3 regions of the Paenibacillus sp. 01T443 genome follow, and region 2 is predicted to be linked to each of the others. Evidence: predicted binding sites of a transcription regulator. Region 2 holds the regulator's gene; each other region holds the start of a gene.
The links. The regulator LexA, encoded in region 2, represses DNA repair genes until DNA is damaged. The targets are predictions, from matches to a motif close to CGAACATATGTTCG.
Positions count from the first base shown of each region.

Region 1: the regulator LexA is predicted to act here: its motif matches at 5,921-5,934, upstream of recA (recombinase RecA).
Region 3: the regulator LexA is predicted to act here: its motif matches at 5,999-6,012, upstream of AC1DLI_RS14505 (DNA polymerase IV).

Region 1 is NZ_JBFTPE010000008.1:36,792-44,802, forward strand. Features, by position in the region: gene AC1DLI_RS13875 (dipeptidase) at 1-895, opposite strand, end outside; gene AC1DLI_RS13880 (stage V sporulation protein S) at 1,009-1,269, opposite strand; gene AC1DLI_RS13885 (TIGR00282 family metallophosphoesterase) at 1,407-2,201, opposite strand; gene rny (ribonuclease Y) at 2,292-3,836, opposite strand; gene AC1DLI_RS13895 (regulatory protein RecX) at 4,018-4,722, opposite strand; gene recA (recombinase RecA) at 4,802-5,851, opposite strand; gene AC1DLI_RS13905 (competence/damage-inducible protein A) at 6,173-7,432, opposite strand; gene pgsA (CDP-diacylglycerol--glycerol-3-phosphate 3-phosphatidyltransferase) at 7,523-8,011, opposite strand, start outside.
Region 2 is NZ_JBFTPE010000001.1:92,153-100,163, reverse strand. Features, by position in the region: gene glnA (type I glutamate--ammonia ligase) at 23-1,351, shown strand; gene AC1DLI_RS00475 (hypothetical protein) at 1,513-2,142, shown strand; gene AC1DLI_RS00470 (NAD-dependent epimerase/dehydratase family protein) at 2,252-2,962, shown strand; gene AC1DLI_RS00465 (hypothetical protein) at 3,083-3,349, opposite strand; gene yjcZ (sporulation protein YjcZ) at 3,581-3,688, opposite strand; gene lexA (transcriptional repressor LexA) at 3,909-4,529, opposite strand; gene yneA (cell division suppressor protein YneA) at 4,688-5,062, shown strand; gene AC1DLI_RS00445 (DUF896 domain-containing protein) at 5,337-5,528, shown strand; gene AC1DLI_RS00440 (aldo/keto reductase) at 5,574-6,563, shown strand; gene AC1DLI_RS00435 (hypothetical protein) at 6,586-7,098, shown strand; gene AC1DLI_RS00430 (HAD family hydrolase) at 7,123-7,911, shown strand; gene AC1DLI_RS00425 (1,2-dihydroxy-3-keto-5-methylthiopentene dioxygenase) at 7,984-8,011, opposite strand, start outside.
Region 3 is NZ_JBFTPE010000008.1:158,719-166,729, forward strand. Features, by position in the region: gene AC1DLI_RS14480 (nucleotidyltransferase) at 1-510, shown strand, start outside; gene AC1DLI_RS14485 (S16 family serine protease) at 526-1,584, opposite strand; gene AC1DLI_RS14490 (nucleoside recognition domain-containing protein) at 1,793-3,028, shown strand; gene coaD (pantetheine-phosphate adenylyltransferase) at 3,053-3,562, opposite strand; gene rsmD (16S rRNA (guanine(966)-N(2))-methyltransferase RsmD) at 3,549-4,142, opposite strand; gene AC1DLI_RS14505 (DNA polymerase IV) at 4,530-5,795, opposite strand; gene AC1DLI_RS14510 (ATP-binding protein) at 6,160-7,047, shown strand; gene AC1DLI_RS14515 (STAS-like domain-containing protein) at 7,038-7,343, shown strand; gene AC1DLI_RS14520 (peptidoglycan recognition protein family protein) at 7,385-8,011, opposite strand, start outside.

The DNA of each region.
Region 1 (8,011 bases), on a different contig from region 2:
ACATAAATTGTTCGGTTTGCTGCTCAGTATACCTTTTCAGCAGCGCGTCCTGAAGAGCGATAAGCTCACCAGGATGTGTTAAGTCCTGCATGTATCGGTCAATGCCGTCAAAATCCGAGCCTAGCATGATATGGGATTCCCCGCCCAGCTCGCAGATATGCTCAATATGGCGCAGCAAATCATCGATGAGCACAACTTCTGAGCTCGATACAAACCAAGGCACGAACGTTATGCCAATCAAGCCTTGCTTCGCTATAATCTTCTCAATCTGTGAATCATTCAAATTGCGAGGGTGATCGCAAATCGCCTTAGCATTAGAATGTGATGCAAGAATCGGTTTTTGCGAAAGCTCAGCAACGTCCCAGAATGCACGCTCTGACAAATGGGACACATCTAATAGTATATCCAATTTATTGCATTCTTCTACTAATAATTTGCCTAAACTCGTCAATCCGCCGCCTCTCGGCTCCATCGCGCCGTCTGCAGCCCAGTTAGCATGGTTCCAAGTTAATCCCGCAGCGCGGATTCCTAATTGATGCAATATGCGAAGCAGGGGCATTTGCCCTTGAAGACCGTCAACACCTTCAAGCGACAACAGCGCTCCAATTTTTCCATTTGTTATACAGAAGTCCAAATCCTTAGCCGTCCGAATCCACATCATGTCCTCGCAAGTTAATACCATTTGGTGAAATCGATCCACGCTTTCCAGAATAGGCTCTAAACGCCCGTTCATCGATTGCGGAATATAGATCGCAAAAGTTTGTAGAATCGTCCCTGCCGCCTTTAAACGCTCGTATGTAACATCTAAACTGCCAGGCTTGCTGGCTTGAAAAGTAAGTTTTTCATTAATTAGCAGTTTGCAGAGCACATCGCAATGAAAATCTATTACTTTCATACACGCACCTCACCATTCGTATGACTCACAGCAAAAAAACCTGTCTACGACGTAAACAGGCGAATCATTTCATTTTATCCAATTGGCTTATTCATTTCCGCCTCTTGGACTTGCTACCGAGGTTCAACAATCAATTTGATTGCTGTTCGATCCTCCCCGTCAATAACAATGTCAGTAAAAGCCGGAATACAAATTAAATCCACCCCGCTGGGAGCGACAAATCCTCTAGCAATCGCAACGGCTTTGATTGCTTGGTTTAACGCACCAGCTCCAATGGCTTGCAGTTCCGCACCACCACGTTCACGAAGAACGCCAGCTAGCGCACCTGCAACGGAATTTGGATTGGATTTTGCTGAAACTTTTAATACATCCATAAAAAGAACCTCCCCTTGGACTGTTGGATGGATTCCACTTTTAAATAGTATTCGGGGGAGATTAAAAAATTCCTGCTTTTATTCCGTCAATTCACAAACAGTTCTGAATTGTCGGAACTTTTCAAAGATTCTAAGCGTTACATCAAAAGCCATTCATCTTCCGTAAGGCGTATTTTTTCGATTTTCCGCGCTTGCCCCGTTGCATCGTCAATTTGAACGGAAATCGCATGCAGATGCCATTTTCCTTCATCCACTACAAAACGGACAGGCAGCTGTGTAATGAATTTATGTAAAACAGCATTTCGCTCCATGCCGAGCACGCCTTCTTTAGGACCTACCATACCAACATCCGTGATATAAGCTGTCCCGCCGGGCAATATCGTATCATCATTCGTTTGGACATGCGTATGTGTTCCAAGCACGATTGAGGCTCTGCCATCCAGATGCCAGCCCATTGCGATTTTCTCAGAAGTCGCTTCCGCATGAAAATCAACAAGGATATTGTTCGTCTGCTCTTTTGCTTCTTCGATCAACTCATCCGCCTTGCGGAAAGGGCAATCAATTGGCGGCAAAAATGTGCGTCCCTGCAAATTGATGATCGCAAGCTGCTTTCCAGCGGCTTTGATAAAAGCCATACCTTGACCAGGAGCGCCTACTGCATAATTCGCCGGACGTACTAGACGCGGCTCCTCGTCAATCCACTCGAATATATCTTTATTATCCCACGTATGGTTACCCATTGTGATGCCATGGATGCCCCATTCGAAAAATTCCTTGGCAATGGTTGCTGTTATTCCGCGGCCTGCAGCGGCATTCTCGCCATTCGCAATAATAATATGCGGATTATATTTACTTTTAAGTGCAGGAAGCACTCGCTTTAAAGCACTTCTGCCTACGTTTCCTACAATATCTCCGATAAATAATACGTTCATGTGAATACACTTCCTTTTTTTATGCGCCTGCAAACAGAAAAGTGGCTAACAAGCAGCCACTTTTCTGAAAAGCTGATATTTTATTGTTGATTACTTCGCATATTCAACCGCGCGTGTTTCTCGAATGACCGTTACCTTAATATGTCCCGGATAATCAAGCTCGCTTTCGATTTTCTTCGTAATATCGCGTGCAAGACGGAAAGCTTCTGTATCGTCGATTTTTTCTGGCTGCACCATGACGCGCACTTCGCGGCCAGCTTGAATCGCGTACGATTTCTCTACGCCCTCAAACGATTCAGAGATATCTTCAAGCTTCTCCAGTCGTTTGATATACGTTTCAAGCGTTTCACGGCGAGCTCCAGGGCGCGCAGCGGACAATGCGTCAGCCGCTCCTACGAGCATCGCGATTACGGAAGTAGCTTCCGTATCCCCGTGATGAGAAGCAATACTGTTTATAACGACAGGATGCTCCTTGTATTTCTTAGCAAGTTCAACACCGATTTCTACATGTGAGCCTTCCACTTCATGATCCAATGCTTTACCGATATCATGCAGCAAACCTGCACGCTTCGCCAATGTAACATCCTGGCCAAGCTCTGCTGCCATTAATCCAGTCAAGTAAGCAACCTCCATGGAGTGCTTCAACACGTTCTGACCGTAACTTGTCCGATACTTCAATCGTCCCAAAATCTTGATTAAATCCGGATGCAAGCTGTGAACGCCAACCTCGAAAGTAGCTTGCTCACCGTATTCACGGATGCGCTCGTCCACCTCTTTACGAGATTTTTCAACCATTTCTTCAATGCGGGCAGGATGGATACGACCGTCAGCCACAAGCTTTTCCAAAGAAGTGCGGGCAATTTCGCGTCTTATCGGGTCGAAACCTGATAAAATGACCGCTTCCGGTGTATCGTCGATAATTAGATCGATACCAGTCAATGTTTCCAAAGCACGGATATTACGGCCTTCACGCCCAATAATGCGGCCTTTCATTTCTTCATTAGGCAATGTTACGACGGATACCGTCGTCTCAGCCACATGATCTGCCGCACAGCGCTGAATAGCTAGTGAAATAATATCACGGGCTTTCTTATCGGCCTCTTCTTTCGCTTGCTGCTCGATCTCTTTAATCATCTGTGCTGTTTCATGTCGTACTTCCTGTTCAACATTGGATAAAATGATCGATTTGGCATCTTCCGTTGTCAGACTCGAAATACGTTCCAATTCACTCAGCTGCTGCTTGTAAATGGAATCGATCTGCTCTTGCGTTTCTTCGATCCGTTTTTCTTTGTTGGCTACAGTTTCTTCTTTGCGTTCTAGCGCTTCTAACTTTTTATCCAGCGACTCCTCTTTTTGGAGTAAACGTCTTTCCTGACGTTGAGCCTCGTTGCGACGTTCACGAATGTCTCTCTCGGCTTCGGAACGAAGTTTGTGGACTTCATCTTTTGCTTCTAGCACGGTTTCTTTCTTCTGAGCTTCCGCTTCTTTCTTCGCATTTTCTACGATTACAATTGCAGCTTGCTCAGCGCTTGAAATTTTGGCCTCGGCAATCGACTTTCGAATAAAATAACCAATCCCAAAGAAAATTGCGCCAACAAAGAGACAGATCAAGATCCAAATGACCTCATTAGGCATCTTGTTCACCTCCTTGTTGCATACACCAAGGCACTGCTTGGGATGATATTAGGTTTTCAACCGGCTTCAAACCGTTTCAACAATTACTAATTTGACGAAAATAATCGTATTGAATCAACTTTTGGAAGGAAAATTGATTCAATAATGAAGGAATACAACCTCATTTTATCTTTTCGTAAAATCAATTGTCAAGCAAAAGCCCATCAACTTCCTCGAATGCGTCATCTTCACCAATCAGATCTATCGACTTTATGGCTTCCTTCACGATATCTCCTGGAAAGCCGCTGCGCATTAAATACCCCATAAGCTTGCGCTTTTTCTCAAACGGCTCCCCTTTTAAGGAGCGCCATTTCTTCTCTGCGGCCTTCTTCGCTGACGCTAATTCAACATTATGGTCCAATGCATCGATCGCCTCTGCAGCGGCTTCTTTCGACACGCCTCGCTGCGCCAGCTCTTGCTGGATAAAGCGTCGACCCTTCAGTCTGTTCTTAAGTCTTCCAGCCGCAAATTGACGTGCATATTGTTCATCATCCACAATATGTTCCTTTTCTAAACGGTCCAGAGCATATTGAATATTGTCTGACTCAAACAGCTTGCGGTTTAAATATTGCTCGATTTGTTTTCTCGTTCTCGGTCTAGCTCCTAAATAGGCGATTGCCAGCACGTAGGCACGGTAACGTTCATCTTCCATTCGTATTTCTTCGATTTGGACCTCCGTTAATAGTTGCCCCTTCGTCAAACGAAACCGAATTAATATATCTTCATGTACAGATAATATCGGTTCCTCTGACTCGGCAAAGAGATGATATAATTTTCTTTCCTTCTTATCAAGACGAACCGATAAGATCATCCATTCTTCTTCGTTTTTAGGGTCACTGTAAGCCACAGCGTACATCCTCTCTAAACACAGCTTCGCCGCCCCTAACAGGGCGGCGAAGCATGGATACGTATGCTATAAGATCATTTTATTCCAGATCTTCGAACTCTTCGTCGTCTTCATCAGGTTTKAAATTCGCCTGAGTTGCAGCTGCCGACAGGTTACTCGCATCGCGAATTTGCTTCTCGATAACCTCTGCAACATCCTTGTGATCCTTCAAGTACTGCTTCGCATTCTCGCGGCCTTGGCCCAGACGCTCGCCATTGTATGAGAACCATGCTCCGCTCTTCTGAACGATATCCATCTCTACGCCGATATCGACAAGAGTACCTTCTCTGGAAATACCCTCGCCGTACATGATGTCTACCTCAGCTTGTTTAAACGGAGGTGCTACCTTGTTTTTCACGACTTTAATACGAGTACGGTTACCAATCATGTCATTACCTTGCTTCAACGTCTCAATACGGCGCACATCTAGTCGTACGCTGGAATAAAACTTCAAAGCGCGTCCGCCTGGCGTTGTCTCAGGGTTACCAAACATAACGCCAACCTTTTCACGCAATTGGTTGATGAAAATAGCAATCGTCTTCGATTTGCTGATTGCACCCGAAAGCTTACGCAAAGCCTGCGACATCAAACGAGCTTGAAGACCAACGTGCGAATCACCCATGTCGCCTTCGATCTCCGCTTTTGGTACAAGTGCAGCAACGGAGTCAATAACGACAATGTCAACCGCGCCGCTGCGTACAAGCGCTTCAGCGATTTCCAATGCTTGCTCACCTGTATCCGGCTGAGAAAGCAACAGCTCATCAATATTTACGCCAAGCTTACTAGCATAAAGCGGATCTAGTGCATGCTCCGCATCGATAAAGGCAGCTTGTCCGCCAATTCGTTGAACCTCTGCAATCGCATGAAGCGCAACAGTTGTTTTACCTGATGATTCCGGTCCATATATTTCAATAACACGTCCACGCGGCAAGCCGCCTATTCCTAATGCAATATCTAGAGCAAGTGAACCGCTAGGCACGGTTTCTACCTGCATGTGTGTGGATTCTCCTAATTTCATGATGGAGCCTTTACCAAATTGCTTCTCAATTTGACGCAAAGCCATTTCTAGTGCAGCGCGACGATCCGACAAGAAACTCACATCCTTCTTTATTTATAATGTTATGATACCTTTTTTCTGACGGGTTGACAAGCATTTTTTCGAACATACATTCGCCTTTTCGCTTCGCCCCCTCAAATGGACATAAAAAAACCGCGGCAAAGTATTCTTCGCCACGGTTCTTCCGATAACTAACTTTAATTATAACGGGCTGGCCCGCAATTGACAAACATTATTTATTTTAATAAGTCGAAATTTCACGATACTTATTGAAAACTAAATCCTGACTATATTTGTCATTATGGAATGGCCCGCGCTTGGAGCCAAACCTCCCTCTCCGTTAGCAATGCCCATTTATTCGCCTTTATCCGCCTGAAGCGCCAGCCATAATCGGTACAATGCTGCTTTCACGGCGCGAAGCCTTATCATGCTTCTGCCGCCGCTTAAATTCAAAGTAAAAACTTCGGTAGCTTTTCCCCGCACCGAAATGCCTACGTAAACAAGACCAACAGGCTTGCCCTCGGATTCCGCCGGTCCGGCTACTCCTGTCAAGGATACGCCAAAGTCAGCATCCGAAAGCTCTCTTACCCGCTCCGCCATTAAAGCCGCAGTCGAGTCGCTGATCGCACCGGGCGCGCCCTCGCCTTCTAACTGAGTCATCGGTATGCTTAGCAAGTGATGCTTCATTATATTGGTGTAAGTGACCACTCCTCCTACATACTCTCCACTGCTCCCAGGAACGTTTGTAATAAGCTCGGCCAATAAACCCCCACTGCAGCTTTCCGCACTCGCCAGCTTGCGCCTTGAGGCTCTCAGAAGGTGTACAACCTCAACCTCGAGCGGTACGTCCTCCTGTGCATACAAGAACTCTCCAACTCGTTCCTTTATCTTTTCTACGCTTTCATCTATTTTCCGATCGGCATCGATGGCAGAGCTTGCTTTTGTCGAAACCCTTATGGAAACCTCGCCTTCCTTCGCGTAAGGAGCGATAGTCGGATCTACCTGACCGTCAATTAAATCAATTAGCTTCGCTTCAAGATTCGATTCTCCAATACCTGCGAACTTTAATATACGCGAATAAAGCGGATTCGCTTCTCCCAGCAAAGAACGAAGCCATAGCTCGCCCGCTCCATCCATCATCGGCTTCATTTCCATCGGCGGACCCGGAAGCAGCAAGTACAGCGTCCCATCTACGGATAAACCGTTACCAACCGCTAAGCCCGTTGTATTTTCTAATGGATCACTACCCTCGATCATCAAGGCTTGGCGACGGTTGCTCTCCACCATATGAATGCCGCGCGAGCTGAACATCTTCTTGATTTGAGTCATAGAAGGCTCATGGATAACGAGCTTGCGGTTTAAATATTCTGCTAAAACATCCTTCGTAAGATCATCTTGTGTCGGACCAAGTCCACCCGTAAAAACAAGTAGATCCGCTCGGCCTCGCCCAATTTCAATCGCTTCCCGCAGCCTCCCGGCATTGTCACCGACAACCGTCTGAAAATAAACGTCAACGCCTAATCCCGCAAGCTTTTGAGACAAAAACTGCGCATTCGTATTTACGATTTGGCCGAGCAGCAGTTCTGTACCGACCGCTATGATTTCTGCTTTCATTATTCGAAATCCCCTCTACGTCAAATGTAGATATGCCCAGAGCAATATAAGTAAAAGCATCCCTCCGTTGAACGGAAAGATGCTTTAACGTTATTCTACCGGAATCAAATGTTTGTTCTTCAAGAAATAATCGATGCCTGAGTATACCGTGATTGCGGCTCCTATCCAGCTTGCGATGACATCAAAAGGAAAATCAATGAAATTAAATGGGAAGTTGTTGATCAAAAGCGCAATAATCATTGTAATTTGAATCGCCGTCTTCCATTTCCCCCATGTGCTGGCAGCCATTACGGAGCCCTCTAAGAGCGCGATTTGACGAAGTCCCGTTACAGCGAATTCACGGCTAATAATAACTATTGCTATTAAAGCATTCAGCTTGTCCATTTCAACAAGTGAAATAAGGACAGCTGCAACAAGCAGCTTATCTGCCAATGGGTCGAGCAGTTTGCCGAGGTTGGTTACGATTTTGTTCTTGCGCGCTATGTAACCGTCTAACCCGTCTGTACTTGCCGCCACAATAAAAATGAGTGCCGCTGCGATTTGATTGTATGTAATGGAGAAGTCTGAAATGCTAAACGA
Region 2 (8,011 bases):
CGCAAACTAAGGAGATGATTCTGTGAGTTACACTAAAGAGGATATTAGACGTATAGCACAGGAACAAAATGTTCGTTTTATTCGTTTGCAGTTTACGGATCTGCTTGGAACAATCAAAAACGTAGAGATCCCTGTAAGTCAGCTTGAAAAAGCTCTCGACAACAAAATGATGTTCGATGGTTCATCCATCGAGGGTTATGTACGTATCGAAGAGTCTGACATGTACCTTTACCCTGATCTTGACACATGGGTTGTTTTCCCATGGGTTACGCAAGATCGTGTTGCCCGTTTGATTTGCGATATTTATATGCCTGACGGTACGCCTTTCGCCGGCGATCCGCGCGGTATTTTGAAACGTGCCTTGAAAGAAGCCGAAGATCTTGGCTACTCGGCAATGAATGTCGGTCCTGAACCTGAGTTTTTCTTGTTCAAAACCGATGAACGCGGAGAGCCGACTACGGAGTTAAATGACCAAGGGGGTTATTTCGACTTAGCTCCTATGGATATGGGTGAAAACTGTCGTCGTGAAATCGTTCTGACGCTGGAAGAAATGGGCTTCGAGATCGAAGCGTCTCACCATGAGGTTGCTCCAGGTCAGCATGAGATCGATTTCAAATACGCAGATGCCATTAAAGCTGCAGATCAAATCCAAACGTTCAAGCTAGTCGTTAAGACGGTTGCACGCGAGCATGGCCTGCATGCTTCCTTTATGCCGAAACCATTGTTCGGCGTTAACGGCTCCGGTATGCACTGTCACCAATCCTTGTTCAAAGGTGATACGAATGTGTTCTATGATGAGAAGGACAAGCTGGGACTTAGTGCAACTGCACGTCATTACATGGCAGGAATACTGCTCCATGCACGTGCAATGGCTGCCATTACGAACCCAACGATCAATTCTTATAAACGTCTAGTCCCTGGTTATGAAGCACCATGTTATGTTGCATGGTCCGCGAGCAACCGCTCGCCAATGATCCGTATTCCGGCTTCACGCGGTCTTAGCACACGCGTAGAGGTACGTAATCCTGACCCGGCGGCAAACCCGTATCTAGCGCTTGCAGTTATGCTTAGAGCTGGTCTTGACGGCATTCAGAACAAGCTGCCATTGCCTGCTCCAACGGACCGGAACATTTACATCATGACTGAGGAAGAACGTCAGGATGCAGGTATTCCGAGCTTGCCGCTCGATTTGAAGGAAGCACTCGATGAAATGCTAAGAAGCGATATCATTTGTGAAGCACTTGGCGATCACGCGCTTGCCCATTTCTACGAGCTGAAAGAAATCGAATGGGATATGTACCGTACTCAGGTTCACCAATGGGAAAGAGATCAATATTTGACTCTATATTAAGAATATCATCCCTTGACGCGATTAGCGTTGAGGGATTTTTTTTGATTAAACAGTACTACACATAGTTGGTACTATTCGCTTGTCTGTCGAATTGTTATATTCAGAGCAGTTAAGAATGGCTGCCGGATGAATATAACAACGGTTATCAGGAGATGAGCAGAATGACAATAACAAGTTTAAATAACGAGATAACTGATAGCATATATATATTACTTACCGATACAGGGACCTTGTTTACTAGACTAATCAAAGGGTTTACGGGTGCCCCTTACAATCATGCTTCGCTTGTATTGGATGAGAATTTAGAAGAAATCTATAGTTTCGGACGAAAGCGTGTAAATAATCCTTTGCATGCCGGGTTTGTGAAGGAGGATGTTTATCAAGGAACATTCCGGCATTTTCCGGAAACTCGCTGCAGGCTGCTACGGATTGCTGTAACGGAACATCAAAAAACGGCCTTAATGAAGGTGATTAGCGAATTCGAAAAGGATAAGAATAGGTATCGGTATAATTTAATTGGGCTGTTGGGTGTATTGTTAGAGATGGATTTGCAGCCCGCTCATTCCTATTTCTGCTCGCAGTTTGTTGCCGAGACGCTGAAGTCCAGCGGAATCCATATGTGGGATCGTCCATCAACTTTAGTGACACCGAATGATTTTCTTGTGCATGAGAGCGTTCAAGTCATATATGATGGACCATTATATGAGTACCCAAAGCTAGATCGTCAAAGATTAGGTCAGTTACAAAAACCACATTATCCAACGGTTCTTTTTGGTAAGCGAGCCGTATAGTTCAAATGTAATCGACGTACAATTAAGAATATTGTTTGTTTTTAACCGAATGATCGTTTATTATAGGGACATGAGACACGAAGATGAAATTGGAATTGGGTGATTAAGCATGCTTGACCAAGGCTCACTGACGGGACAAAATGCAAAGAAATTAAATGTAATAATAACAGGAACTACTGGGATGGTTGGGGAAGGCGTGCTGCATGAATGTCTGCTTCATCCGGATATTGAAAAGGTCCTTGTTATCAATCGGAAACCATGCGGAGTTGTTCACAACAAATTAAAAGAGATTGTCCATGTGGATTTCTTTCAAATCGATTCCATTGCTATGCAGTTAACGGGCTACGATGCTTGTTTCTTTTGTCTAGGCGTATCCTCTGTTGGCATGAATGAAGAAAAATATAGTCATCTGACGTATGATCTGACGCTATACATGGCAGGTATTCTTTCGAGCAAGAACCCGGATATGGTTTTCTGTTATGTATCAGGCAGTGGAACCGATAGTACGGAGCGGGGGAAAAGCATGTGGGCTAGAGTGAAAGGGAAAACAGAAAATGCACTGTTACAGCTACCTTTAAAAGGCGCATATATGTTCCGGCCTGGATACATTCATCCTACCAAAGGTTTAAATAATACACACGGATACTATTCTGCATTGAAGTGGATGTATCCAATGCTCCTCGCCCTATTGCCGAAGCATGTGATTTCATTAAAGGAAATTGGTCTAGCAATGATCCAAGCGGCAAAATCGGGACATGCAAAAACCATTTTGGACAGCAAGATGATTTCTGAAATGGCCAAACTAGCTGATAAAAGTTAGCTTCTTGATGGATTCATTCGGTAAGATGCATCTTTGATATCGAATTGCTGGGGGATGTTTAGGCTAAACCTACACATTCCCCGCCGGAACGATTGGAATCGATAAGACTTTTAATTTGATTTATTTACAATAATGACGATGTCCGCCATGAAAGCCACCGCCGTGGAAGCCTCCTGGAGGCCCCCCGTGAAAGCCGCCAGGACCTCCTCCAGGGAAGCCGCCTCCTTGAAACCCTCCATGCCACCATGGTCCTCCAAAAGAGCCAAAAGGCGAAGGAAAAGGGAGTGGAAGCACTTCTGGGTAAGGATAAGGATAGGGATAAGGGTACGGATAAGGATAAGAAGGCGGATAGGGATAAAATGGGGGCTGGAGCGGTCCGAATGCCATTACGTTCTCCTCCAATACTTATTTTGATATGATCAGCCTATGCTTCTATGGTTGCCTATGTAACTTGCCCATCATTATTTACTAGTGCGCTCAAGTGAAGATCAATACTTGTTTACGTTTCGTTAATGATTGTGCGTTTCATCGGAACGGATACGCAAAAAGGCCCGATTTACGGGCCTTTTTGCGTTTGAGTCGAGAGGCTAAGAGAGAAAGAATGGATAGGGGCTGTTATTAGTAGCCGCCGAAACCCATACAGCTGCAAGCTATAATCACCAACAAAATGAAGAGAACCAAAATTGTGCCTGTGTTTGTAAAAGCTCCACCAACGTAACCGGACATTTTTCAATGCACCTCCTTACGTGTTGAGTACACAGTATGTTATGCGGGATAATTGTACGTTGATTGGGTGTTTGTCTGGGAGAGGCATTCATCCAGCAGCCTAATTTTAAGGAAAACGATTGGTTGAAAGTTGAAGGGGCTTAGCGAACAAAGAAAAGGCTGGATCAAAGACGCATGTGCATCTGATCCAGCCTTTTCTTTATGTACATTTACAATCCGATTAATGTATGTCGCGGAAAAGTCCAATGACTTTACCAAGTATCGTTACATTTTGGAGTAAAATCGGCTGCATCGTGGAATTCTCCGGCTGCAGGCGAATATGATTTTTCTCCTTATAGAACGTTTTAACTGTTGCTTCGTCATCCTCTGTCATGGCGACAACGATTTCACCGTTATTTGCCGTTTGCTGTTGCCGAACAATAACGTAATCTCCATCATGAATGCCGGCTTCGATCATACTCTCGCCCATAACATTCAAAATAAAAACGCTGCTGTCTCCGACAAAATGGGCAGGAAGCGGGAAATACTCCTCGATGTTCTCCGTAGCAGTGATAGGCACACCAGCTGTAACCTTGCCCACAATCGGCACCTTAGCTACGGAAAGCGGGATAATGCCATCGACGCCTTCTTGATCTAAGATCTCAATTGCACGGGGTTTCGTAGGATCTCGGCGAATCAGACCTTTCTTCTCCAGGCGGTCAAGATGACCATGAACGGTTGAACTGGATAACAATCCAACAGCTTCGCCGATTTCTCGAACGGAGGGTGGATAGCCTTTCTCCCGGACTTCATTCTTGATGAATTCAAGAATCGAATGTTGTCGGTTAGAAATCTTCGACACTGCAATCACTCCATTAGTAGGTTTGCAAAAAATTATAACATAGAACCGGAGTTCGTACAAACATAAGTTCTTAAGTACAAAGGTTCGCATTTTTTCATTGACACCAAACGTCTGTTCGTGTAATCTAAAAACAGAACAAACGTTTGGGGTGCTGATAAATGATAACTAGTCCAAGCTTTTATAGAACGATCCATAAGCCGGAAGCAAGCAAAGCAATGAAGTTTTCAAAGGTAATTGTACGCTTATTAAAGCGTCATACGGTTAAGGTTACTGTATGTTCTGCTTTGTTTATCCTATTATTCACGAGCTTTTTAATGATGGGAACAGATGCATCAGGGAGCTCTCCTGAAGCAGCAACAAATGATGAGCAGGTTATCACTGTTCGTACTGGAGATACATTATGGGAGATTGCTAGACAATTCACTGACTCTAAGCATGATATAAGATATGTTGTATATCTGATTAAGGATCGGAATGAACTACATTCAGCAGAGATTAAGTCCGGACAGAAGCTTATAATTCCAAATATATAATTTGAATGATATTTACAATGGCTTGCTAATAACACTAACCTATATGCTTTCTGGAACAAGCGGATTACTAAATCTACTTGCTTCAGAAAGCTTTTTTGCATAAATGATTGATTTGCCTCATTCATCTCATTTCAGAGGATAGGAATTGAATCCAGAGGCTTATTTTCCACGTGAAAAGTATAGGTTTTGAACATGCCTTGCCTTGACAACTGATCGTCGAAAATGTCAAAGTATAGAGTAGTGGTTTTTCATCATGAGAGGAGTAGAGCAAGGTATGGAATTTTCGAAAATAATTGAACGGATTAACGAGCTCGCTCGTAAAAATAAATCTGAAGGCTTAACCGATGCGGAAATTGCCGAAAGAGATGAGCTTCGCAAGCAGTATTTAACGAATTTTAAGAACAATTTTCGACAACAGCTTGAAACGATTGAAATTGTGGATGATAAGGATAATATCAAGCATTAATTATTGTCTAAAGACATCATTTAATATCCAAGAAAGGGTGATTAGATGAATTACAAACTATTAGGCAAAAGTGGACTGGCGGTTTCTGAGCTTTGTTTGGGAACGATGACCTTCGGCAACACAACAAGTGAAGAGGATTCGATTGAGATGATCAATCGTTTTGTTGACCGAGGCGGCAATTTTCTGGATACTGCTGACGTATATGTAAGCGGCCGTTCCGAGGAGATCGTCGGGAAAGCGATTAAACACAATCGCTCTGATATTGTACTGGCAACAAAGGTAAGGATGACCACATCCAAAAATATCAATGGCGTGGGATTATCGCGCAAACATATCATGGATGGTGTTGAAGCCAGCCTAAAACGACTTCAAACCGATTATATTGATTTGTACCAGGTACATGTATGGGATCATGCAACACCAATCGAAGAAACGCTTCGCACGCTTGACGACCTTGTTACCTCAGGCAAGGTTCGCTACATAGGTTGTTCTAATTTTTTTGCATGGCAATTGATGAAATCGTTGGCATGTAGCGATGCAAACCGCTATGTCCGTTTTGTATCCATTCAGCCGCAATACAGCTTAGTAAGCAGACAAATGGACCGAGAAATGATGTCGCTCTGCTTAGAGGAAAAGGTAGGCATTATTCCATGGGCTCCCATTGGCGGAGGATTTCTTACTGGGCGTTATACCAGAGAAGAACCTAAGGAAGGTCGGATGACTTCGAAGGTAGGCGAGAGCGCCTGGATTAATCGAGCCTCGGACAAAAATTTCGTCATTCTTGATACACTGCTGGAAGCAGCAAATGAGCTTGGTAAAACGCCTGCACAAGTTGCGTTAAGATGGCTGATTCAACGCGAAGGAATTACTTCGCCGATATTCGGTGCCAGCAAATTAGAACAGTTTGAAGATAATATCGGTGCAATAGGCTGGGAAATGCCAGAAGAAGTCTGGAACCGTTTGGAGCAAGTCAGTGCGCTTCCAGATGATTATCCGAATCGCTTTATCGATAAATTCCGCAGACCGTTTGAATAGGGCTTTTTAAATTAGGAGGAGAATGAGCTTGTCACGTTCCTGGGAGCGCAAGGTGCGCAAAAATATGACCGAAATAAATAAACAACGCAAAAAACAAGGCAATGGCCAAATCGTGTTTAACGCCGAGAAATCCGATAAAATTATTGGACGTAATTACATCGCACCAATCTTATTGATTTTATTTATCGGAATGTACGTTATTTTGATGCAAAGCTCGTCCCAATTCAAAATGGATACGATGTTTTGGATCACGGTAGGCTGCTATATTTTACTCGCGGTCCTCTTTTTCTTTAGACGCCCGTATATTACGATTGGCAAAGATTTTGTACAATCACGCCGATTGACAGGGGATAAACGCATTCCTGCTTCTGCAATTAAAGGATTTAGCGCACAAAAGGGTTATGTTATCGTAGAGCAGCACAAAGGCGGTAACTGGGTGTTCTCTAAATTAACGAACCGTTTTCCAACGGATGAAATTAGCGCGAAGCTGAAAGTGTTTGCGCAAGCAAACGGCATTCCTTTTCAGGAAAAATAAATAAGTAGGAGAGTTCGAACAACGATGGCTAAACATGCAGTATTATTTGATCTAGATGACACTTTACTGTGGGATGACCGCAGCGTTAAGGAAGCTTTCGAAGCAACATGCCAAGCGGCAGCTGCAGCAACTGGAGTTGATCCAGACGCCCTTGAGGAGGCGGTGCGCCGTGAAGCAAGAGCGCTTTATGAATCGTATGAAACTTTTCCATTTACAAAAATGATCGGAATCAATCCTTTTGAAGGATTGTGGGCGCCCTTCCGCGAAGGTGAGCAGGAGGAATTCCGCAAGCTCGAGAGTCTTGCGCCAGGATACCGGAAAGCGGCATGGACACAGGGTTTGAAGGCGCTTGGCGTTGATAATGAAGAATTAGGCGCAATTCTAGCTGAGCAATTCCCTGCAGAACGCCGCTCACGTCCCATCGTATATGAAGAAACATTCCGAGTGCTGGACGCACTCAAAGGTAAGTATAAGTTGTTACTGCTTACGAACGGATCTCCTGACTTGCAAAGAGAAAAGTTAGCTGGCGTTCCGGAACTGCTGCCTTATTTTGATCATATAATAATCTCGGGCGAGTTTGGGCAAGGGAAGCCTACTGCTGCGATATTCCAGCATGCGCTTGAGAGACTTGGTATCGAGACAGAGCATGGGATTATGGTTGGCGATAAGCTGACAACGGACATTCTCGGCGCGAATACGATTGGAATGACATCGGTATGGATTAATCGCCATGGCGCCGTCCGTAATGACGAAATCATTCCTACCCATGAAATCAAACATTTAGAAGAGCTTTTGCAGCTGCTTGAGCTTTAAATAATAGCAATAAAAAGCCCCTCATTGTCTGCAATTGCAGCTTACGAGGGGCTTGCATTATTTTAGAACGTATTAAGCCTGGTTGGATGCGAACTTCTCG
Region 3 (8,011 bases), on a different contig from region 2:
AGTTGGCAGCCCTTCACGAACGCCTTGCTTCATGCGATCGTAACCCGTTCGCCAAATGAACTGGCGGATTTTCATGAGATTAACGAAGGCTTGGAACACCGCATCCTCAATGCCCTGCCTAGCCTTGCCTCTAGAAGCTTCGACGACCTGCTGGCAGCATTGAAAACCAAGCGCTACACGCGGACAAAGCTGCAGCGGTCACTTCTCGCTATCTTGCTAGGACATCGCAAAGAAGATTTCAGCTCGGATAAGCTCGCTGCGGGTGTTGAATATATAAGAGTGCTTGGTTTTACCGAAAAAGGCAAGCATTTATTGCGCCGCATGCGAAATTCAGCCAAGCTTCCCGTGCTGCTTAGCGCTGCAAGACCTCCAAAACCGTTTCGATTCCTCGAGCTTGACACCCAGGCCAGCAGTGTTTATATGCTTGGCGTTCCAGGAGTTGCGAATGTCCAATCGATGTTCCGGGATTTTACGGAAAGACCGGTCGTGATTGAATCTTCGTTGAAGTAAAAATCTGCATGGCTGCTACTTCCCGGCCTCTGACTGGAAAATTCCAATTTGTTCCACAGCTTCCTGGAGCGAAGATACGCTTACAACCTTTGTCGAGGAGCCAAGCGATTTCACTTTCGCCTCGGCTTCCTCGAAATTGTCAGAAGGCACCAGAAACAGCTGGGCGCCTTCTTCGCTTGCGATGACTATTTTTTGCTTAATGCCGCCGATCGCCCCAACCTTGCCATCAACCGCAAGGGTACCCGTTGCCGCGATGCGGCTGCCGCCCGATAAATCACCCTTCGTAAGCAAATCCAGAGCTTGCAGCGCAAAGACAAGTCCAGCCGACGGGCCTCCGATCTCATCGGCCGTTATGGTAATCCGGTTATCGCGATTCGCCGGCTCCAGCACGTGCAGCTCCGTTATACTCCGTATGCCGAGCGCATCCAAAAGCTTCACGTTTGTCTTCACTGAAACAAAGCGATCCGCCGAAACGACTGCTTGAAGTTGCTTGCCATTTCTTACAATATCGAAAGCAACGGATTCAGCAGCACCGCTAATCCCTATCAGCGATTGAAGCAATTCATTTGTGCTACGTGAAGGTTTTTCACCATGGATCCCTAGCAGCAAATCACCAGCCTGAAAGGATACTTCACCCGCAGCCGCATCAGTTAGAACTTCGGAGACAACCATGCCATTCGGCTTGCTCTCATAAGACACACCGGCAAAACGATACGCTGCTTCAATAGCATTATTTTGAGACCCCTGCATGATCACTTGCTGCCTTTCTGCATATTGCTCCTTCGTATATCCCCTAAGCACATCCCGTTTTGGGTGCACCTCTTTATTCGAGTTCAACATAGCCGAGATGGCATTCAGCAAGTTCGGCTCCGTTAGCTTCACTGCTGTGAGCAAGAAATCCCCATCACCAAGCTCGTCTCCCGCTTCAATCGCCAGCATCGGCTTAACGGGGACTGCAATTCCAGGCTCATAAACCACATAAGGCGTTGGAGCATATAACAGCACCCACATCAAAGCTGAAGTCGCTGCAACGACCATCGCTATTCTGCGCAAATCTGTTCGTTGCTTTCGCATCCGCCACTCCCCGATCAAGCAATTTATTCATTTCTTATTGAGTTCTCAATCCTGCTGTCCTGCCGGGCAAAACGTGACACTTGGTCTATCCATGGACAAACATGCGTACTAATTAACGTATACGATTGTCCATTTCTTCATGACATTCGTCTGCGAACCATGTGACCCTACACTTATTTTCCCAATAAAATAAAGGAGTTGTGTAGCATTGGCTAAAACGGTTATGTTAGCGTTCCTGTCCATCCTGCTTGTCGTAGCCATCATCCTTCAGCCGGATGCTTCCTTCCAATCCTCCCTACAAGGACTTACCGTGTGGTGGAATATTGTTTTTCCCGGCCTGCTGCCGTTTCTAGTATTATTCGAGCTTATTGCCTCGTTTGGCCTCGCTCACGCTGTCAGCTCTTTGCTGCAGCCGCTCATGAACCGGTTGTTCAAGCTTCCTGGGGAAGCGTCGCTTGCTATTGTCCTAGGCTGGATGGGAGGTTATCCCGCTGGTGCAGATGCGGCATCCTCCCTGCGCAAAAGAAACCTCGTGACAAAACAACAGGGCCAACGCCTGCTCGCCCTTGCCCATATGCCTAATCCTTTGTTTATGCTCGTGGTCATCGGCGCAGGCTTCCTGCATAAGCCAATAGTCGGTGTTATCATTGCAGCAGCCGTATGGCTCTCAGCCCTGTGGGTGATGATTTTCATGACGCTGGTTCGGCCCAAAGATGACACAGAGAATAACCAAGCTGTTGAAATTAAGTCGGAAGAGAATCGGAGCAGTATCCTGCAGCGCTCAGCAGAGGCGCTTCGCCTCGGCAGGGAGCAGGATGGCCGAAGCTTTGGGAAAGCGCTTGGCGATGCCGTTACAGCCAGCGTTCAGAAGCTTATGATGATTGGCGGCTTTATGATCTTTGCAGCTGTTCTTGCTAAATTATCGGAACCGCTTCTCTCTCCGCTGCTGGATAAGGCTGGGCTTAGTTTTATAAGTCAGGCTTTTTTCGAAGGCCATCTGGGAGCTTATTCGGCTGCTATTTGGGATGCACCTGGTACCGGAACGCTCAGCAATGCCGCTGCTATTGCTGCCGTCCTTGCATGGAGCGGACTTAGCGGCATTTTTCAGGCTGGTTATTCCATAACAGGTACCGATCTCAAGCTGTTCCCTTTCGTCGTATGGCGCGTCGTACACGCCTTGCACGCCTTACTGTTCATGCTGCTCCTTTGGAAGCCCGCTCTATCGCTTCTGCGTCCTATTCTGGCCCCTGGGGCTCTGCCAGCCTTTGTCAACGCTGAATCATTCTTGCCGGAACATACGGTCGCAGTCGTCATTAAAGCCGGCGAGCTTCCGTTGTTATGGCAATTCTCGCTCTCGGCTTGTCTCCTGCTTGCACTGCTCGGGTTATTTGTTTCTATAATCCTTCTTCCGTTTCGCAAACCAATAAATCGGTATAAAGCTTAATTTGAAAAATGGAATATTCCGGAGTTAAGTTATGCTCTTTGTTTTATATTTCTCACGCAATTGCTTCTCAACGACGGGCGGTACCAGCTCATGCACAGCACCGTGGAATTGTGCAATCTCCTTCACGATGCTGGAGCTTAAATAGGAATATTTTGGATTCGTCATCATGAACATGGTATCGATTTCAGCATCGAGCAGGTGGTTTGTTGAAGCTAGCTGCAGCTCGTATTCGAAATCGGTAACCGATCGAATCCCCCTAATGATGACATTCGCCTGCCGTGATTTCATGAAACGGACGAGCAAATCCCTAAAGCTGTCAATTTCCACATTTGGAATATCACTAGTCACCTCAGTAAGAAGCGCCTTACGTTCGTCGACGCTGAACAGCGGATTTTTGCTTGAATTATTTAAAACGGCTACAATCAGCCGGTCAAATTGCTTAGCAGATCTGCGAATGATATCCAAATGACCATAGGTTACAGGATCAAAAGTACCAGGATACACCGCTACGCGCTCTTTTTTATTCATGAACATCGGCCTCATTTCCGTCATGGCTTTCTAAGCTGTTAAATTGATAGATTGTAACTGCCGTATCGCCGTATTTTGCATACTTTAATTGGTCAAAATGCTCCATCTGCTCCGGGTAACGGTGCGAAGCATCATGCTCGACTACAATAATGGCGTCAGGTTCCAGCAGTTCATTCTCCATAAGCTGAGCCATCAAACTGTCCATCGTGATCATTTTGTATGGAGGGTCAAGAAAAACAAGCCGGAACCTCTGTCCCCGCCTCGCTAGCGCTTTCAATGCGCGCTCCGCATCATTCCTATAAATTTCAGCAGCGCTCCCCATATTCGCCGTTTGAACATTGTGACGGATAATGTCGATGCTTATTTTCTCACGATCAATGAAAACCGTACGCTCTATTCCCCTGCTCCAAGCCTCAATACCCAAACCACCCGTACCTGCGAACAGGTCCAGCGCCATTCCGCCATCGAAATAAGGACCAATCATGCTAAAAATAGCTTCTTTTACCTTGTCCGTTGTCGGTCTCGTATTCATGCCAGGCACAGCCTTAAGCGTGCGGCCCTTGGCCTCGCCCGCAATGACTCTCACTGCAATTGCCCCCTTCTATCTCATTCCCGCCTATCGTACCATAGAATCCCTTTCATAATAAAGTGAAGACCCGCGTAAAAATTGAGAGTCTATTGCTGCTTTAAGTACAACATTAAATTTTTTATCTCAATCGTGTATATTTACCATATAAAAGGACAAAATAACCTTATCGGCGTCGCAAGATGTCGTAGACAACCGCGGAGAAGACTTACGTTTCCCCATAAGCTCTTCGTCCGGTTTCTCCTCTCCCATGAAAAGGGCACCCCGCAAGGGGTGCCCGATTTTTTGTTTAAAGCCTTATATACCAAGGGTATTTAGTTATCTCGAGTCTCTATAAAATTAATTTGTCGTTCATTTGTCGTTCTGTTTTTTGAGATCATTCCTCAATTATTTATAATGTCCCCCTATTTTGGATGAACGATCACGCGCTTGGCCCGCCTCGGTAAGTGATGCTGCTCTTAATATTATAGAATCGCCATACTTTCGTTTTATCGCATCTGTAGCCTTTTCTAAAGCCATTACCTTTTCCCTATGTGGATCGAATAAGGACACTTGGTACTGATCATCAGGTACCAATTGAGAGAGGCTGATACCAATTTTGCGAACTGGCTGCCCATCCCAATGTTTATTCAGTACCTCCACAGCAGCACGATACACCTGATTTGTGACGTTTGATGGATCGTCCATTTTCATTTGGCGGCTAAACCCCGTAGGACGTTCATAATCCGCCCCCATGCAACCTACCGAAACAACATGGCCCATATAACCTTTTCCCCGACACCTCTGGCATACCAATTCCGTTAGCTCCAGCAAAACAATCTTTATATCCTCTAGCCGCCAATAATCTCGAGGTAAGGTCATCATATGACCGACAGACTTTGGTGCAATTTCATGTGTGCCCGGCGTAACTGGACTGTCATCTATACCATTTGCTATACGCCAGTACATTTCTGCGTTAACATCAGAGTTCTTCCCAAATTTCCTTTGCATCATTTGCTTGAGCTTATCTAGAGGCGTCGTAGCTAGCTTTCCGATTGTATCCAGTCCCATTGAATTGAAATGCCGGTTCATCCGGCTGCCTACCATAAACATTTTCTCAATAGGCAATGTCCACAGTGACTCATGTAGCTTATCTTTCCTTAATATATACAAACCTGATTCATTTTTCTTTGCAAAATTATCACAGGCTGTCTTTGCAAGAATCTTATTTTCTGAAATTCCAAACCGCGTATATATTCCTGTTTCAGCCTGGACTCTATATTGTATGTGATGAGCTAAATTTTCAGGAGAACCATACATCCGCAACGATCCAGTCACATCTATAAACTGTTCATCGATCGAGTATGGCTCAACGAGGTCTGTATAAGATTGATAAATGCGCGTAATGAGCAACGAGATGTCGATATATAATTGCATTCTCGGTTTAATTATTATCAAATTAGGGCATTTGGCTAGAGCATCACCAATCCGTTCTGCAGTAGTAACACCAAACGATTTTGCTATCGGACAGGCGGCTAATATTATTCCGGATCGTCGCTCAGGATCACCTGCAACAACTAAAGGTCTATCGCGGTACTCGGGATACTCCATCTTTTCTACGCTGGCATAGAAGGATTGGCAGTCAGCTAGCATGATTACTTTTTCACGAGGCATTAGGCTTCACCAATTCCGCGTCTACAATGTTTTCTACATTAAAAATACGTAGGGCCTTTGCAGTAAAACAATAAGCCTTAAGCCTCCCGTCCTTAATTGAACGAATTTGTATCGTTCGAATGGATATATTGCGATTACGATCATTATAGATAATCTGTACTGTCTGGCCTAAATAATTTTCAAGCATGACCTTCACCCCTGTGCGAATGTATGTTCTTATATTTATACCAAACAAATGTTCTTATTTCAATTGTTTTAAATTTTATAGTGCATTTAACCAGTGTCTTATATATCTCGGTGTATCGCCAAAATACGACTTTTATAGTAGACTTGTGCAAATAGTCTAAAATAGGAGTTTGATAGCATGGAGATCTATCTCCCCAATAAATTTACAAAAACATCAATGTATAGATTTATTGATGAGACCATCGACGCAGATATGAACCCCCGTTCAAATCATATTATCTTTGATTTCACCACCCTGAAATTCATTCTCCCAGTTGGTATAACTGTCTTAAGTAACCTTATTGGTAGACTAAGACGAAACGGGACAAGAGTCACTTTCAAATATGATTTCCCTGACCGCTCAAAAAAAAGTTGTCCAATGGCATTTTTAGATGATTCCATGTTTTTTCATCATTACTTACACGAAACTTTGGATCCTTCCTCTAAATTACGTCCAACAACATTACCGTTAGCGAACGTTGCTTACTCGAATAGTTTTCAATATTTAAGTAATGCTATGACTTGGCTCTCTAAAAAGTTATTCCTAACCAAAAAATCTCTAGCTGATATAGAGACTGCACTGAAAGAAATTTTTAACAATATACAGGATCACTCAAGCGAACATGAAGGTAGTGTTTTTATCCAACACTATCCGAATGAAAATAAAGTAACACTCTCCATTTCCGACTTTGGTGTAGGCATTCCGTTTAACATTCAAAAATTACACCCTTTTTTATCAGATGGTGAGGCCATTAAGATGGCTATACGTGAAGGCTTCACTACTAAGACCACACCTCGAAATAGAGGTGCAGGCTTAGATTTGTTATTACATAATGTGGTTAAAAATAACTGTGGCGAGGTTTACATACACTCTAATCATGGTATACTGTGTTGTAAGAATGATGGTTTTGGTAATATGGATATTTCTTACGAAAACGTGGAAGGCTTTTATCCAGGAACACTATTAGATATCCAGTTCCGTACTGATACCATCGAAAATGTAGAGGAGGAATTCATATGGGAGTGATTGTGGTACTTGATCACATCGATCGTTGCTATTCCAATTCAGACGGTGACGTAATAAGAAAATTAATAAATGACAACTTAACAGCTGGAAATTCCACCGAGGTTTCTTTTAAAGGAGTCGACAGCGTCTCATCCTCGTTTATTAACTCGGCTTTAATTGATCTTTTGGAGACGTACAGTTTTGATGTTATTAAAAAACATATCACTTTTGTGGATTCATCGCGATCGATTAACGATCTGATTAAAAAACGTTTTTCTTTCGAGGTAAACGAGAGAAAAAAGTTAATTAGTGTTTAAACGAAAAAAAGCCCTCGACCAATTAAGGTCAAGGGCTTTTTTTATTGGACGGGTTGTCCGCTAGCAGCACGTAGTTCATTCGCAAGTCGGCTATATTCTTTACGCGCTTCCTTGTCCTCAGTAGTTCCGTAAGCGGCTTTCAAGAAGCCAATGATTTTGTTCGCATCTTCTGCTTTCATTTTTGGTTTCACCTCCTCCACTTGCGACTGCATCTTTGTGGCTACCATTTTTTTAAATGCAACCCAGCCCAGCCATGTACCGCCGTCATACATCTTACGCGGGCATATCTTTCCATTCCAATCGTAATGACGTTTCAGTCGATCCACTCCCCATCCTCGCTCCTTAAGCTTGAGAGCCACTAGCTCAACGGCATTGTCCATCGTCTTGGCATAATTGCCGCCCTCACATATCTCGATTCCTATTGAGGTTCGATTACCGCTAGTAGCTCCACTGCCATCACCTGAGTGCCAAGCGTTCTCATTTAATGGCAAACATTCAATTGCTCCGTTTTCGTCTACGACAATATGATAAGACGCTGTACGGTCATTAGCTGCGTTTGTGAGCCAAGATCTTTCGTTTTTTGCCGTGCTCGTCGGATTGGCCGTGTTGTGAATCGTAATAGAAGTAGCATTCATTTGTATCGCGGGTCGACGACCGCACGCCGTCCC